Microbaculum marinisediminis: one gene and its partner. Each later gene encodes a partner of the first gene's protein in a complex. Links are inferred from orthologs where the notes say so. Each region holds a gene or a part of one and is shown on either strand. Other genes may lie near its edges.

The links.
Region 2: the proteins of trxA (region 1) and trxB are in contact, whole or in part, in a crystal structure (PDB 1F6M), measured with the Escherichia coli proteins. The link is inferred for Microbaculum marinisediminis from one-to-one orthologs.

What each region holds. Positions count from the first base shown.
Region 1 is NZ_JALIDZ010000004.1:323-4,339, reverse strand. What follows is about bases 1-2,730. They hold trxA (thioredoxin), read left to right. Parts: upstream 1-1,070; coding sequence 1,071-1,391; downstream 1,392-2,730. Other genes in these bases: MUB46_RS08950 (ActR/PrrA/RegA family redox response regulator transcription factor), read right to left, coding at 2,322-2,730; MUB46_RS08955 (YaiI/YqxD family protein), read right to left, coding at 1,725-2,207; addA (double-strand break repair helicase AddA), read left to right, coding at 1-971. In the rest of the region: more of MUB46_RS08950, read right to left, coding at 2,731-2,882; MUB46_RS08945 (ActS/PrrB/RegB family redox-sensitive histidine kinase), read right to left, coding at 2,879-4,017. UniProt on the Escherichia coli protein: Participates in various redox reactions through the reversible oxidation of its active center dithiol to a disulfide and catalyzes dithiol-disulfide exchange reactions.
Region 2 is NZ_JALIDZ010000016.1:40,537-53,690, reverse strand. What follows is about bases 2,612-5,434. They hold trxB (thioredoxin-disulfide reductase), read left to right. Parts: upstream 2,612-3,454; coding sequence 3,455-4,414; downstream 4,415-5,434. Other genes in these bases: MUB46_RS23785 (LysR family transcriptional regulator), read left to right, coding at 4,476-5,366; MUB46_RS23795 (2OG-Fe(II) oxygenase family protein), read left to right, coding at 2,779-3,417; MUB46_RS23800 (mitochondrial fission ELM1 family protein), read left to right, coding at 2,612-2,761. Outside these bases: murA (UDP-N-acetylglucosamine 1-carboxyvinyltransferase), read right to left, coding at 1-65; MUB46_RS23810 (Lrp/AsnC family transcriptional regulator), read right to left, coding at 105-569; MUB46_RS23805 (bifunctional helix-turn-helix transcriptional regulator/GNAT family N-acetyltransferase), read left to right, coding at 745-1,668; more of MUB46_RS23800, read left to right, coding at 1,775-2,611; protein-methionine-sulfoxide reductase catalytic subunit MsrP, read right to left, coding at 5,698-6,657; MUB46_RS23775 (elongation factor G), read right to left, coding at 6,854-8,905; MUB46_RS23770 (DMT family transporter), read right to left, coding at 9,062-9,943; MUB46_RS23765 (tetratricopeptide repeat protein), read left to right, coding at 10,178-10,675; MUB46_RS23760 (hypothetical protein), read right to left, coding at 10,780-11,223; MUB46_RS23755 (MATE family efflux transporter), read left to right, coding at 11,412-12,830; MUB46_RS23750 (glutathione S-transferase family protein), read left to right, coding at 12,904-13,154.

The DNA of each region.
Region 1 (4,017 bases):
TGTTCCGGTTCGACGACGGCCTCGGCGCGCCGCTCGTCTGGGCGCAGAGCAAGCAGGCCGACTGTGCCGCGACCCGCGCCCTGCGCGCCACCGCCGAGCGCCAGCGCGTCGAGGAGGCCAACCGCCTGCTCTACGTGGCGATGACGCGCGCCCGCGACCGCCTCTATGTCGCCGGCTTCAAGACCAACGCCAACAGGCTGCCCGACGGCGCCTGGCACGGCCTGATGGCGAACGCGCTGGCGCCGATCCTCACGCCGGCCGAAACGCCCGACGGACCGGTGCGCCGCTATATCGGTCCCGGTGTCCCGGCGCAGCCTCGGCCGCCCGTCGAAGCGGTGCTCGCCGCCCCCGCACTGCCGGCTTGGGTCGGGGCCGACGCGCCGCGCGAGCGCCCCGCCGTTGCTCCGCTCGCCCCCTCGCGACTTGCCGAGCACGTCGCCTCCGGCGAGGGCGAGGCGCGGGGCCGCAAGGAGGCCATGCGGCGCGGCACGGTGCTGCACCGCCTTCTCGAGGCGCTTCCCGAGATCGGCCCGCAGGACCGGCGGGCGGCGGGAGAGCGGGCCCTTGCCGTGCTCGCCCCCGACTGGCCGGAGGAAACGCGCGCGGGCTATCTCGCCGAAGTGCTGGCGATCCTCGACGATCCGGCCTTCGCGGCTGTGTTCGCCCCGGGCGCGCAGGCCGAGGTGAACATCGCCGGCCGGCCGGCGCCGGGTGGCGCGCCGCTGATCGGCCAGATCGACCGGCTCGCCGTCACCGATCACGACATCCTGATCGTCGACTACAAGACCGACCGCACGGTCCCGGAAACGCCGGACGACGTGCCGGCGGCTTATCTCGCCCAACTTGCCGCCTATGGCGCGCTCGCCGCCCGCATCTGGCCGGACCGGCCCGTCCGCGCCGCGCTGTTGTGGACGGCGGCGCCGCGTCTGATGCCGCTCCCGCGCGATCTGCTCGAAAGGCATGGCGGCTAACCGTCGGCTTGACGCCCGTGGCCAGCCTTCCTACCTTCCGCTCAACCCATCCAGACAGGCCGTGAGAGCGGCCGATTCGCGACCGCGAGGTAATGACAAATGGCCGTTTCCCATACGACTGACGCTGATTTCCAGGCCGACGTGCTCGATTCCGCCGAGCCGGTTGTGGTCGACTTCTGGGCCGAGTGGTGCGGGCCCTGCAAGCAGATCGCGCCGATGCTCGACGAGATCGACGCGGAAATGGCTGGCAAGGCGAAGATCGTAAAGGTCAATGTCGACGAAAACCCCGGCATTTCGGCCAATTACGGCATCCGCGCGATTCCCACCCTGATGCTGTTCAAGGGCGGCCAGCCCGTCGGCACCCAGGTCGGCGTGCAGCCGAAGAGCCGGCTGGTGTCGTGGATCTCCGAATCGCTCTGATTCGGCTCCGAAACGGATTGTTCGAGACGGCGGTGCCCTTCGGCGCCGCCGTTTTCGTTTGCGTCGGGACTGGTCGGCCCTCCCCTTCTTCGCCTGAGCCTCTGTTCCGCCCGCGCTAAAATGATCTGCACTGGCGTCGCAATTGCCGCGCGCCGGGCCGTGCCCTCTCACGTCTCGCGTCATGCCCGGGTGTGACCCGGGCATCTCGTGCCGTACGCCGGGGATTGCCGGGACCGACCCGGCAATGACGTAGAGAGGGTAGGCGGAAGGCGTTGGTGGGGCAGGCTTTCTGCTTCGGCCGCAATGCCGCGCCCCGGGCGCCAGTACCGCGTGTCAGCCGGTCGCGAAGCCGTCCCGCTGCAGCCGGACCACCGCCTGGTTCAGCGCCGACAGGAAGGCGGAGCGGTCCCTTGCGGCGAAGGGCGGCGGGCCGCTGGTGGTCGCGCCGGCGGAGCGCAGATCGCTCATCAGGTTGCGCGTCGCCAGTGCCATGCCGATCGAATCCTCGGTAAAGGCCCGGCCCTTCGGCGACAGGACGGCGGCGCCGGCCTTCACGCAGCGGTCGGCCAGCGGCACGTCGGCGGTGACGACGATGTCGCCCCGCGATGCCCGTTCCGCGATCCAGTCGTCGGCCACGTCGGGACCGGCGGCGACGATGACGCGCTCGACCAGCGGATCGCGCGGCACCATCATGAAGGCGTTGGCGACGACATAGACCTTGAGCCCGTGCCGGCCGGCGACCTTGTAGACCTCGTCCTTCACCGGACAGGCGTCGGCGTCGACATAGATCGTTATGGCTTTGGTCGTGTCGGGCATCTGTGCTGGGTGTTTTCGACGGGTCCGAAAGTGCGACCGCACACGGTCATCGGCGACGAGCGGATCGGGCAAGCGCGCCGAGGCTGATGCCCGATGCCAGCACAATGCCCGGCGTCAGCGCGGGGCGCGCTTGGCCAGGATCCGTTGCAGCGTGCGGCGGTGCATGTTGAGCCGCCGGGCGGTCTCCGAGACGTTGCGGTCGCACAGCTCGTAGACGCGCTGGATGTGCTCCCAGCGCACCCGGTCGGCCGACATCGGGTTTTCCGGCGGCACCGCCTTGTCGTCGCTTTCGGCCATCAGCGCGGCGAACACCTCGTCGGCGTCGGCGGGCTTGGCCAGATAGTCGACGGCGCCGAGCTTCACCGCGGTGACGGCGGTGGCGATGTTGCCGTAGCCGGTGAGGATGATGGCGCGGGCCTCGGGGCGTTTCTCCTTGAGCCGGCGGATCACCTCGATGCCGTTGCCGTCCTCCAGCCGCATGTCGACCACGGCGAAGGCCGGCGGCGTCTTGTCGACCGCCACCAGGCCGGCGGCGACGGTGTCGGCCTCGGTCACCTCGAAGCCGCGTCGCTCCATCGCGCGGGCCAGCCGGGTGAGAAAGGGGCGGTCGTCGTCGAGGATCAGCAGCGTGCGGTCGGGTAGCGCGAGCACCGCGTCGTCGGCGGATTCGGTCATGTCCTGCTTGCCATCGTCTCTTTCGCCGCCGTGGCGGCCGGATTTCCTGTCACCTTATTATCGCCCGCAACGCCGAGGTCAAATCCCGCAGCGCCGGCGGACCCTACGGAACCGGCGGGGCCGGCGACCTCGAAGCGGCTGCGCGGCCAGGACGCGCTGACGAAGGCGCCGCGCCCCATCGGCGCGCGATTGGCGAACAGCAGCTGCGCGCCGGAGCGCTCGAGCAGCGTCTTGGCGATGAACAGGCCGAGGCCGAGCCCGGATTCCTCGACGCCGCCGCGACGCCGGCCACGGGTGGATATATAGGGCTCGCCGATCTTCGCCAAAACCTCTGGCGTGAAGCCCGGTCCGTCGTCGACGATCTCGATGGTCACCGTGTCGGCGGTCCAGCCGGCGCGGATATCGACGGTGGAGGCGGCGAAATCGACGGCGTTCTCGGCGAGATTGCCGAGGCCGTAGAGGATTCCGGGATCGCGGCGGCCGACCGGCTCCGGCGGCGCGCCGTCCAGATGGATGCGGATGTCGATGCCGAACTCGCGGTGCGGGGCGGCGATTTCCTCGATCAGGCTCGACAGCGGCAGCCGGTCGAGATGGCCGCCGGGCTCCTCGCCGAGCGAGCCGATGCGCTCGAGGATGCCGCGGCAGCGCTCGACCTGGCTGCGCAGCAGCCTGACGTCCTCGGCATGGGGCCCCTCGCGGGGCAGGTCGCGCTCCAGTTCGCGGGAGACCAGCGCGATGGTGGCCAGCGGCGTGCCGAGCTCGTGCGCGGCGGCGGCGGCGAGGCCGTCGAGGGCGGAGAGATGCTGCTCGCGGGCCAGCACCAGCGCGGCGGCGGCCAGCGCGTCCGACATCTGCCGGGCCTCGCGGGCGACGCGGAAGGCGTAGACGCCGGTGAAGCCGATGGCCAGCGCCAGCGCCACCCAGATTCCCGAGATGTAGAGCACCGGCAGGTCCGGCGCGTCGCCGCCGAGCCAGGGCAGCGGCAGGTGCACCGCGCCGATGATGCTGGCGGCGGTGAGCGCGATGCCGCCGAGCAGCACCGTGTTGGCCGGCGGCAGGGCGCTCGCGGAGACCACGACCGGCACCAGCAGCAGGATCGAGAACGGATTGGCCAGCCCGCCGGTGAGCGCCAGCA
Region 2 (13,154 bases), on another replicon or contig:
CCGGCCGGCGTGATCTCGCCGGACAGCCGCTTCCCGCCCTCCACGATATACCGGATGCCAGGCATGATGTGTCCTCGTTGGTGTGCTCGATACGCGCGCTGGGCCTATTCCAGCGGCACAGACGGTTCGTGCTTGGACTGGCGGATCGTCAGCGTCGTCTTGACGCTTCGGACGTTGGCCGCGCCGGTCAGCTCGATGATGAAGTCCTGGAAGGCGCGCAGGTCCTTGGCGACGCATTTCAGAAGGAAGTCGGTCTCGCCCGACAGCATGTAGCATTCGCGCACGATCGGCCACTCACCGATCCGCTCCTCGAAGGCGATCAGGTCGGCCTCGGCCTGGCTCGACAGGCTGACGAAGGCGAAGGCGGTGACGTCGTAGCCGAGGCTCTTCTCGTCGAGCAGCGTGCGGTAGCCGCGGATGATGCCGGCATCCTCAAGCGCCCGCACCCGGCGCAGGCAGGGCGGCGCGGAGATACCGACGCGGCGGGCGAGCTCGACATTGGTGATTCGCCCGTCGGCCTGCAGCTCTCGGAGGATTTTCCAGTCGATCTGGTCTAGGCGGGCCTTCAAGCGAACTCCTGAACTGGCGGGGAATCGAACGGCCACGGGCCGTCTACCGAATAATCGTTGCGCCGACGCGACACAATATGTCGCCGGCTTTCCATCGCCGAGAGGGCGTTCTGCGGCGGATTCGGTTGACAGAGACAATCAATCCCTTGATTTTGTCAAACGGATTGGGAGGGCCATGTCCGTTTCCGAACCAGAAACCGCGGCCGTCCGCCGTTTCACCCGCTTCTATACCCGCCAGATCGGACTGCTCAACGACGGGCTTCTGAAAAGCCCCTACTCGCTCGCCGAGTCGCGCGTGCTCTACGAGATCGCCAATCGCGACGCGGTCACGGCCAGCGACCTGGGCCGCGAACTCGGCCTCGACGCGGGCTATCTTAGCCGCATGCTGCGCGGCTTCCAGGACAAGGGGCTGATCGCCCGCTCGCCGTCGAAATCGGACGCGCGCCGCCAGCTCCTGCGGCTGACCGAAGCCGGCCGAGCGGCCTTCGCCGGCCTCGACCGTTCGTCCGCCGAGCAGGTCGAAGCGATGCTGGCGCCGCTGTCGGCCGGCGACCGCAAGCGTCTGGTTTCCGCCATGGCGACGATCGAACGGCTTCTGGGCGGCACCGAGCGGCCGGCCGAGCCGATCGTGCTGCGCCCGCAGCGCCCCGGCGACATGGGCTGGGTCGTCCACCGCCACGGCGTGCTCTACGCCGAGGAATACGGTTGGGACGGGACCTTCGAGCCGATGGTCGCCGATATCGTCGCGGCGTTCATCCGCAACTTCGACCCCAAACGCGAGCGCTGCTGGATCGCCGAGCGCGGCGACGACATTCTCGGCTCGATCTTCCTGGTGCGCGAAAGCGACACCGTCGCCAAGCTGCGCATGCTCTATGTCGAGCCGGAAGCCCGCGGCACCGGCCTCGGCCGCCGCCTCGTTTCCGAATGCCTCGCCTTCGCCCGCGCCTGCGGCTATGCGAAGGTCGTCCTGTGGACGAACGACTGCCTTGATGCCGCCCGGCGCCTCTATCAGGACGAGGGCTTCGCGCTGGTGAAGGAGGAGAAACACCACAGTTTCGGCAAGGATCTCGTCGGGCAGTATTGGGAACTCGAGCTCTAGCCCGCCTCATTAAGCCCACGATCCTGCGGCATCGCCTCACATGACAGACGGCCGTCGGCGGTCTATTTGGGCATGATCCCTTTGAAAAGACGTCCGGAAATCCGTGTTGACCCGAACCGAACCCGATACCGCCGCCACCGCAGACCTCGGCCCGCTGACCGGCTGGGCGCTGACCGCCGGCGGCATGGGCCATGAGGTCCAGTGCCTCGGAATCCTCGAGGCGCTCGGCATCGAGCCGGTGATAAAGCGCGTCGCCCCGGGCAGGCTCCATCGCGTCATGGCACCCTGGGGGCCGGCGGCGCACCATCCCGACATCGCCCCGCCCTGGCCGGACGTGCTGGTCGTTTCCGGCCGCCAGTCGATCCCCTATGCCCGCGCCATCCGCCGGCGCTCGGGCGGCCGCACCGTGACCGTGGTGCTGCAGAGCCCCGGCGCACCGGCCTCCTGGTTCGATCTCGTCTGGGTGCCGGAGCATGACAGGCTGCGGGGCGACAACGTCATCGCCACCCTCACCTCGCCGCACCGGCTGACCCGCGAACGCCTGGCGGCCGAGGCCGAAGGGTACGTAGCGGACATCGCGCACCTGCCCCGACCGCTGGTCACGGTGCTGGTGGGCGGCGCCAGCAGCGCCTACACCTTCTCCAGCCGCGAGGCCCGCAAGCTCGCCGACGACCTGCGCGCCTTCGCCACCCGCCACGGCTGCGGCCTTCTCGTCACCCCCTCCCGCCGCACCGGCCTGGGCAAGACCGCGATCCTCAAGGAAAGCCTGGCCGATCTGCCCGCGATCGTGTGGGACCTTACTGGCGAAAATCCGTACTTTCCCTATATGGGGCTGGCCGATGCCTTCATCGTCACCTGCGACTCGGTGAATATGCTTGGCGAGGCGACGTTCACCGGCAAGCCGGTCTATGCCTACAGGTTGCCGGGGGGAACGCCGAAGTTTCAGCAGTTTCAGGAGGCGCTGGTCGATTTTGGGGCGGTGAGATGGTTCGATGGCAGCCTAGATAGCTGGACCTACCGCCCGTTAGATGCCACAACCGAAGTAGCCGCCGCGGTCCGCCAGTTGCTGGCCGCCCGTGCCCGGCCTTCTTGAAGACGGTGCGTGATCCCATGTCCCTGCTCGATTACGATGCGCTCGAGCGCACGACCACACAGACCGAGCCCTATGAGTGGCTCATCGTCCCCGATTTCGTGAAGGCCGAAGTCTTCGACGAGATCGTCGAGGACTATCCGCGCGTGCCCGGGCCCGGCTCCCATCCGCCGAGCGAGCTGGAAATCGGCGGCAAGTTTGCCGAGCTGATGACGGAACTCGACGGCCCGCGCTTCCAGGAGATGATCGAGCGGAAGTTCGACGTCGATCTTTCCGACAAGCCGACCATGTATACGGTGCGCGGCTTCTGCCGGAAGACAGACGGCAAGATCCACACCGATTCCGAGACCAAGGTCATCACCGTGCTGCTGTACATGAACCAGCATTGGGAACAGGATGGCGGGCGCCTGCGCATCCTGCGCAACGGCACCGATCTGAACGACTACGTCGCCGAGGTGCCCCCGAACGGCGGCACGTTGCTGGTGTTCAAGCGCTCGGACAGGTCCTGGCACGGCCACGAGCCCTTCGAGGGCCAGCGCCGCGCCGTCCAGATGAACTGGGTCACCGGCGCCGACGTCGTTGCCTACGAGCAGCGCCGGCACCGCATTTCCACCACCTTGAAGAAGCTCAATCCGCGCAACTGGCGCGCGTCCGCCTGATCGGGCGGACGAGGCTCAACGCGGCAACGGTCCCACCATGGCTACCCATCACACCAAGCTCGTCATCATCGGTTCCGGCCCGGCCGGCTACACCGCCGCGATCTACGCTGCGCGCGCGATGCTCGACCCCGTCCTGATCCAGGGCCTGGAGCCGGGCGGCCAGCTCACCATCACCACCGACGTCGAGAACTATCCCGGCTTCGCCGACGTGATCCAGGGCCCCTGGCTGATGGAACAGATGCAGAAGCAGGCCGAGCATGTCGGCACCCGGCTCGTGCGCGACTACGTGACCGAGGTCGATTTCTCCCGCCGGCCGTTCCACCTGAAGTGCGATTCCGGTGACGACTATGTCGCCGACGCGGTGGTCATCGCGACCGGCGCCCAGGCCAAGTGGTTGGGCCTGCCCTCCGAACAGAAATTCAAGGGCTTCGGCGTGTCGGCCTGCGCCACTTGCGACGGCTTCTTCTATCGCGGCAAGGAAGTGCTGGTCGTCGGCGGCGGCAACACCGCGGTCGAGGAGGCCCTGTTCCTGACCAATTTCGCCTCCAAGGTCACGGTCGTGCACCGCCGCGACAGCTTCCGTGCCGAGAAGATCCTGCAGGACCGCCTGTTCAAGAATCCGAAGGTCGAGGTGGTCTGGGACACGGTCGTCGACGAGATCCTCGGCAACGAACAGCCGCCGGGCGTGACCGCGGTTCGCCTCAAGAACGTCCAGACGGGCGCGACGAGCGAGCGCGCGTTCGACGGTGTCTTCGTCGCCATCGGACACGCCCCGTCGACGGACATCTTCAAGGGCAAGGTCGACATGCGGCCGAACGGCTACATCGTCACCGAGCCGGGAACGACCAATACCAGCGTGCCGGGCGTCTTCGCCGCCGGCGACGTGACCGACGAAACGTACCGGCAGGCGGTGACGGCTGCCGGAATGGGCTGCATGGCGGCGCTCGACGCCGAGCGCTGGCTGGCCGAGGCAGAAGAACGCGCAGCCGCCGAGTGAGCGAGCGGCAACACGGTTCGGGCCTGTCTGGTTCGGGCCTGGCTGGGGGGAGAGTCTTGTTATGGATTGGGACAAGCTGCGCATCTTCCATGCCGCGGCCGATGCGGGAAGCTTCACCCACGCCGGCGAGGCGCTGGGGCTGAGCCAGTCAGCGGTCAGCCGGCAGGTCAGCGCGCTCGAGCACGAGCTGAAGGCGCCGCTGTTCCATCGCCATGCCCGCGGCCTGATCCTCACCGAACAGGGCGAACTGCTCTATCGCACCGCCCACGACGTCTTCATGCAGCTGGAATCGGTCCGCACCCGCCTGACCGATTCCCGCGAGAAGCCACGCGGCGAGCTGAAGGTGACGACCACGCTGGCGCTCGGCACGACCTGGCTCGCCCCGCGCCTGCGCGAGTTCGTCGAGCTCTATCCCGACATCCACCTTCAGATGATCCTCGACGACGGCGAACTCGACCTGTCGATGCGCCAGGCCGACATCGCCATCCGTCTGCGGCAACCGGTTCAGCCGGATCTGATCATGCGGCGGCTCTTTACGGTCCATTTCCACGTCTATGCGTCTCCGGAATACCTGAAGCGCCACGGGACCCCGCGCACGATCGACGATATCGACAAGCACAACATCATCACCTTCGGCGACCCGGCACCGGCGTATTTCCGCGATATCAACTGGCTGGAAACCGTCGGCCGGCCGGACGGAGACCCGCGCACCCCGGTCCTGCGGATCAACACGACGCATGGAATGCGACGCGCCGTCGACGCCGGAATCGGCATCGCGGTGCTGCCCGACTACCTGATCGATCAGGGGGCGAGCCTCGTCCTGCTGCTGCCGGAGGAGGAGATTCCCGCCTTCGACACCTACCTCGTCTATCCCGAGGAGCTGAAGGACACCGCGCGGATCAATGTTTTCCGGGATTTCCTGCTCGCGAAGGCGCGCGGCTGGAAGTTTTGACGGACCGCCGGACAGCCATGAGCCGCACTCATATCTGACATGCGTGCATGCCCGTTGTGCAATGCACCTCAAAGCGGCATATCAACGATCAAGCTGTAGGCAGCAAGGCAAGGCGCTACCTCCTCCCGGCGCTGAGCCTCGATGCGGTCAGCTGTTCCCCTCTGGAAGGCGATTTACCCGCGAATCCCCCCTCGCGGGAAAATCGACTAAATGGCCGGATCGCCTTTCGCGATCCGGCTTTTTTTTCGTCACCGCCATCGTCGGATGACGGTGCTCCCCACGACATGTACGAGACCCGGGGCCTGACGGCCCGCCCGGTCACATGAGCCGGTCACATGAACAGCTTCTCGCCCTCGTAGCCGGAATAGAGCGAGGCGACCTGTTCGCCGTAACCGTTGTAGAGCTGCGTCGGCACGCGCTCGCCGGTGCCGAGCACTTCCTCGTCCGCCTGGCTCCAGCGCGGATGCGGCACGTCCGGATTGACGTTCGCCCAGAAGCCGTACTCGGTCGGCAGGATTTCCTCCCACAGTCCCCTGGGCCGCTCAGCGGTAAAGGTGAACCGGACGATCGACTTGATCGACTTGAAGCCGTATTTCCACGGGGTCGCCAGCCGCAGCGGCGCGCCCATCTGCTTGGCGACCGGCTCGCCGTAGGCGCCGGTGACGAGAAAGGCGAGGTCGTTGGTCGCCTCCTCGATCGTCAGGCCCTCGACATAGGGCCAGGGATACCAGAACTGCTTCTGCCCCGGCGCCATGATCGGATTGTAGAAGGTCTCCATGCGCACGTATTTCGCCCGCGACAGCGGGGCCGCCAGCGCCACCAGCCTGGAGAACGGAAAACCGGTCCACGGCACCGCCATCGACCAGGCTTCGACGCAGCGGTGCCTGTAGAGACGCTCCTCCAGCGTCATCTTGCGGATCAGCTCGTCGATGCCGAGTGTCATCTCTTTTTCGACGTCGCCGTCGATCTTCACTTCCCACGGCCGGATCTTCAGCGCCTGGGCGTCTTTGGCAATCTGCTTGTGCGAGCCGAACTCGTAGAAATTGTTGAAGGCGAGGTTGTACTTCTGCGGCGTGATCTCCCGGTCGAGCTCGAAGCTCTCGTTGCGCGGCGCCGGGTAGAGATCGGCCGTCGGATCGTCGCTGTCCGCGCGCGCGATGCCGGCGGGCAGCAGTGCTCCGGCGACGGACACGCCCGTCGCCGCCATGAACGCGCGTCGATTCAGGAACACCTCCCGCGGGGTCGCCGCGGAGTCGGGCATCCACCATCCCGGTCTGTTTCGGATCAGCATGGGTCATCGCTCCTTCCGCTTGTGCACCGGACTACGCCGTGCGGGGGACGGGAGCAACTCACGCTTGCGCGACGCGGCTGTGAGCGCAACGGGTTTGCCGCCGGCCGCACCGTCGCGGCCCCGGCGAACCCGGACGCCGCATAGCGGCCGCCCGGGATGTGGCCGTCCGGGGCGATGACCCCGATCGGCCGGATGCTCAGGCCGCTTCCTTCCGGTGGCTCTCGATCACCTGGTCGGCAAGCTTGCCGGTCAGTTCGGCAAGGTGGTCGAAGCGATAGACATAGGAGCCGACGCCGGCGGTCGCCGACCTGAGCTCGACGATCAGGTCGCGCATCTCCGCCTCCGGCATCTGCGCCTGCACCACGTCCCAGCCGGTCCAGCCGGGCCGGGCATCGAAGCCGAGGATCTGACCGCGGCGCTGCGAGACGATGGTGTTGACCTTCGACGTCGCGTCCGCCGGCACCGCGATCTCCACGTGCATCACCGGCTCGAGCAGCACCGGCGAGCACTGCGGCAGCCCCTCGCTCATGCCGATGCGCCCGGCGGTGCGGAACGCCATGTCGGAGGAGTCGACGGTGTGATACGAGCCGTCCGACAGGTTGACCGCCACGTCGACGACCGGGAAGCCGAGCGGCCCGTGGGCGAGATAGTCGCGCACGCCGGACTCGACGGACGGGATGTACTGCTTGGGCACAACACCGCCGGTGATCGAGTCGGTGAACTCGAACCCGGCGCCGCGCGGCAACGGCTTGATATCCAGCACCACGTCGCCGAACTGGCCGTGCCCGCCCGACTGCTTCTTGTGGCGGCCGCGCTGGCTGACCGACTTGCGGATCGTCTCCTTGTAGCCGACGCGCGGCTCGTGGGTCTCCACGTCGATGGCGAATTTGCCCGTCAGCCGCTCCATGGCGACGCGCAGATGCATCTCGCCCTGCCCGTGCAGCACCATCTCGCCGGCCTCCTGGTTGTGCGAAAGCGACAGCGAGGGGTCCTCGTCCATGATCTTCTGGACCGCGGACGTCAGCTTCACCTCGTCCTTGCGCTCCTTGGCGGCGATTGCCTTGCCGAGCACCGGCGCCGGCGGCGCCACCGATACGAGCTGGGCAACGCCCTTCTCCGTCGAGATGGTCTCGCCGGTGGCGATGCCTTCGAGCCGGCCGAGCCCGACCGTGTCACCGGTCGTCGCCTGGCCAGCCTTGCTCGCATCCTGCCCCTTGAGCGTGAACAGGCCGCCGATGCGCTCCTCCTCGCCCTTGGCGCCGCAGACCGTGTCGCCGTCGCTCAAGGTGCCGCGCAGCACCCGCGCCACCGACAGCTTGCCGCCATGCGGCGTATGGAACGTCTTGAGGATCTGCGCCACCGCGCTCGTGCCGCCGCCAAGGCCCAGCCGCTCGACCGTCTGCTGGACCGTCGGCGCCTCGTGCCGAAGCGCCTTCATCAGGCGCAGGATGCCGTTGCCGTGCTCCGCCGAACCGGTCAGAAGCGGCACGATCTGGCTTTCCCGGAGTTCCGTCGTCAGGTCGTCGAACACCCGGTCGCGCGGCGGCTCGACATCGGACAGGAGTTGTTCCATCAGCTCGTCGTCGTAGTCGGCGAGCTTCTCCAGCATCGAGAAACGGGCGTCGACCTCCTCCGCCTTCGCCGCGTCGTTCATCTCGATCACCTCGCTCGGCGCGTGCTCGCGGTAGACGAAGGCGCGCTCGAGCGCCAGATCGACGAAGCCGGTGACGATATCGTTTTCCCAGATCGGTAATTGCCGCAGCACGATCGGCTGGGCCGACGCCGGCTGCAGCCACGCCAGCACGTCGCGGACATTGCCTTCCGCCTTGTCGATCTTGTTGAGGAAGATGAGCCGCGGAATGCCGAGGTCCTCGAGCTCCTTGAGGATCAGCTGCAGCGCGGGGACCTTCTTCTCGTCGGCTTCCGCCACCACGATCGCCATATCGACCGCGGGGACCACGTTGCGCGCTTCGTGCAGGAACTCGATTGAGCCCGGACAATCGACGAAGGTGTAGGTGTCGCCCATGAACTCGGTCGTGGCGACATTGACCTCGACGCTCATGCCGTGCGCACGCGCTTCCGGTGAGGCGTCGCCGACGGTATTGCCGTCGCTGACCCTGCCTTGCCGGGAGATGGCGCCGGTTCGCGCCAGGATGCTTTCGAGAAGCGTCGTCTTCCCGCTCAGGTACGGGCCGACCAGCGCGATGCACCGGGCGGCCCCAACCGCTCTGCCGTTCAGTTCGGGCATGTCAGCAATCCTCCCTTCGCCGGGCGGACCGCCGTCGTATTTTTTGAGTTAGCGCGGGCCCGCCCGTGACCTCGCCTGGCGGCTATCGTCCCAGCCCTTTACGCCGGACGCAAGTGGGACATTTCGCCAATGTGACCGCAAGGACGGGATCGCGGACTAGTTCCGTGCCGGCCTGAACGCCAGCGGCGCCAGTTGAACGGTGAGGATGGCGACCATGATGAGCATCGCGCCCGCCAGCCCGATGATCGTCAGCCGTTCGCCGAGCAGGAGCGCTCCGGCGGCCGCGGCGAACAGCGCCTCCGACGACAGGATGACGGCGGCGTCGGCCGGCGGTGTCCAGCGCTGGCCGATCGCCTGCAACGTGTAGCCGACGCCGCCCGACAACAGGCCGGCATAGAGGATCTCGACGCCGGCGGCCGCGATCCGGTCCATCTCGATAGGCTCGGCGAACGGCGCGATGGCGGTTCCGAGAAGCCCGCCGATCGCGAACTGGACGAAGGCGACCGTCACCGGCCGGCCGGTCCGCGCCGCGGTATAGCTGAGCAACGCGACCTGCAGCGCCCAGAAGACGGCGGCGACCACCATCAACCCGTCGCCGAGGCCGAGCGGGGCGATACCGCCGCCCGACAGCAGAATGGTGCCGGCGAAGGACATCGTCGCCGCCGGCCAGGCGACAGCGTGCGGCATCGAGCGGAACACCGCCCAGGCGACGAACGGCACGAGCACGACGTAGAGCCCGGTCAGGAAGCCGGCATTGGTGACGCTGGTATATTGCAGGCCGATCTGCTGCAGGATGCTGCCGGCGAAGAAGGTGATCGCCGTGGCGATCGCGAGCCTCCGGCCGGTCCGGTCCATCGCGGCGCCGCGACGCCGCTCCCGGAGGACGAGAGGCAGGATCGCCGCCGCCGCCAGCAGGAAACGCAGGCCGGTGAACAGGAACGGCCCGACATCCTCCATGGCCGTCGTCTGAGCGACGAAGGCCGTGCCCCAGACGAAGGCAGCGAACAGCAGGGTCAGGTTTGCAAACGAGCGGCGCACGCGCCCGGATAGTCCGGCGACGCGGGCGATGCAAGTCCGACGGGCAAGTCCGCCGGTCACACGCCACGGTCGGCCTTCGGGAATATTCGCCGCGCCGAAACGTTAGTCGGACTGCATGGCATCGGCGAATCCAGACGGAGGACATCGATCATGACGCCAGTCGCACACACACCACGAACCGTCCTGAGTTCTCTTCTAACAACCGGTGCTCTCGCACTTGCCGTGGCAACGGCCGTGCCCGGCGGAGCGGTCGCTGCCGGCGGTGGTGGTGGCGAAAGCGGCCCGATCAAGTCGTGCCCGCGCGGCCAGATCTTCGATGGCCGGACCGGCCAGTGCATCAAGCAGTCGAGCACGGCCATCGACGACACGAGCCGCTACGCCTATGGCAGCTGGCTCGCCCGCACCGGCCGCTACGGCGAGGCGATCGAGGTCCTGAGCCTGGTCGAGAACAAGGACGATCCGCGCGTCCTCAACTACCTGGGCTACGCCAACCGCCAGCTCGGCCGGTTCGAGGTCGGGCTCGGCTTCTATCGCCAGGCGCTCGCGGCCGATCCCGATTACGTCAAGGCACGGGAATATCTCGGCGAGGCCTATCTGGTGCTCGAAAGGCCGGAACTCGCCCGGGAGCAGCTGCGCGAGATCGGATCGCGCTGCGGAACGGGCTGCGAGGAATACGCACTGCTCGCCGAAGCTATCGCCGACTACGACGCGGCGCTGGCGCGCCGGTCATAGCCCGTTGGCTTCGAACAGTGGCGGCTTCAAGCGCTGTCGGATTCGAACGCTGGCGGCACGACCATATTGATCGCGCCGCCGGCGACAGGAACGGCAAGGCCGCTCTAGAGCACGTGGAACGTCCAGGCGATATCGTCGCTCAGCACCCAATCTCCGCTACCGTTCTGGTCATAGGTGCGCACCTCGAACCACCGCTTGGGATTCGGGCAGGAGTTGCCACCAGCGCTCCAGAATGCCAGCAGATCGTTGCCGGACGATTGGCCCCACTCAACCGCGGCCACGCCGATTCGCTTCTGTGTATTGATCCGCTTTTCCGGCCTGATGCAGTAGACACCCGTTTGCGGATTGGTCACCATCTTCACACCGATGCTGCGAATGATGTCGTTGCCGAGATCGTAAAAAACAGCGATCTTGGCAAAGCTGTACCATCCGTCACCCCGAGCCTCTTTTCCGGTCGACGGCGAGTTTTCTTCGGCTGCATATAGATTTGGAGCAGCGAATACACCCGCCACAGCGACAACGAACGCAAATAGCAAACGTAAAGGCATTCGGTATCTCCTCTTACCGTCTTTTCTGTGATTGGAAGCGCAGTAGACCAAGGCAGCTACGAATCTTCCGCTAGGGAAGCTAACAAGGCATCGACGACAAGTCAGCCGGATAATCGCGATCGGGATTTCTCGCGGACGGCCTTCCGTTGCTGGCCTTTCCGGCTGAACCCGGCCATGGTGCCGCCGCCATGACCCAAGCCGCCGATCCGATCATGAATGCCGCTCCCCCATCGCCCGAAACCGGGCGCAGCGAGGTTGCCGCGTCCATGTCGATCGCCCTGCCGCTGGCGCTGACCAATCTCGGCAACATCGCCATCAACACCACCGACGTGGTCATGGTCGGCTGGCTCGGAGCCGAGGCTCTCGCCGCCGGCATGCTGGGCTTCACGCTGATCTTCCTGTTCCTGCTGGGCGGCATCGGCCTGACCTCGTCGGTGCCGGCACTGACCGCCCAGGCGCACGGCTCCGGCGATGCCCGTGCCGTGCGGCGTCCCATCCGCCAGGGGCTGTGGGCCTCCGTGCTGTATTCGGCGCCCGCGATCGCGGTGCTCATGCACGGCGAATGGATCCTGCTGATGCTGGGCCAGGACCCGACGGCATCCAGGCTCGCTGGCGAATATCTCGCCTATGCCGCGTGGAGCCTACCGTTCATCCTCGGCGTCATGGTGCTGCGCGCGCTGCTCGCCACCCTCGACCGCGCCGCCGTCATCGTCTGGATCACCGGGTCGGGCATCATCCTGAACGCGGCCATCAACTACGGCCTGATCTTCGGCAACTGGGGGCTGCCGCGACTGGAAATCGTCGGCGCCGGCGTCGCCACCACGGCGACCAGCGCCGTCGGTTTCACGATTATCGCCATCTACGTCGTCACGCATCCGGCGATCCGCGGTTACCACGTGTTCCGGCGGCTCTGGATCGCCGATTTCGAGCGGTTGAAGGCGATCGTCAGGCTCGGCGCTCCGATCGCCTTGACGGCCTTGCTGGAGGAGGGCCTGTTCGCCGCCTCGACCCTCATGGTCGGCTGGCTCGGGCCGTTGACGCTGGCCGGCCATACGATCGCGCTGCAATGCACCGCGGTCGCGTTCATGATTCCGCTCGGCATCTCCCAGGCCGGCACCGTCAGGGTCGGCATCGCCGCCGGCCGGCGCGACAGTCGGGCGATCGGCCGCGCCGGCTGGACGGCGATGACGCTCGGGCTTGCCGTCATGCTCATTGCAGCTCTCGCCTACTGGGTCATCCCCGAACCGCTGGCCCGGCAGTTCCTCGACGCCTCGGACCCCGACGCCGGCGCAGTGCTCGCCATCGCCGTGTCGCTACTCGGCGTCGCCGCCTTCTTCCAGCTCTTCGACGGTATCCAGGTCGTCGGCCTCGGAATCCTGCGCGGCCTCAACGACACGCGGGTGCCGCTGGCCTACGCGGCCTTCGGCTACTGGGTCTGCGGCGCGCCGCTTGCCTATGTGCTGGGCTTTGTCTTCGGTTACGGCGCCGTCGGCATCTGGATCGGGTTCATCGTCGGCCTCGGCGCCGTCGCGGCCCTGTCGCTTGCCCGCTTCTCCGCGCGCGACCGCAACGGCCTCGTGGAGAAATTCGTCGCCGTGCACGCCTGATTGGCAAAGCCGAACCGGGATGGATATGGTGAGGCTCGACCCTGCCGATTCCAAGTCCTGGAGCTTTCTACCGATGCTGATCCTGCGTTCCGCCGCACCGTCCCCCTTCGGCCGCAAGGTCAAGATCGCGATGGGCATTCTCGAGCTCGACGACAGGATCGAGATCAAGCCCGCCGATTCCAATGCCGGCGACGAGGAATTGTTCCACCAGAACCCGCTCGGCAAGATTCCGACGCTGATCCTGGAGGACGGCTCATCCCTGTTCGATTCCCGCGTGATCCTGGAGTATCTCGACGACCTGGCGGGCGGCGGCAAGATCATGCC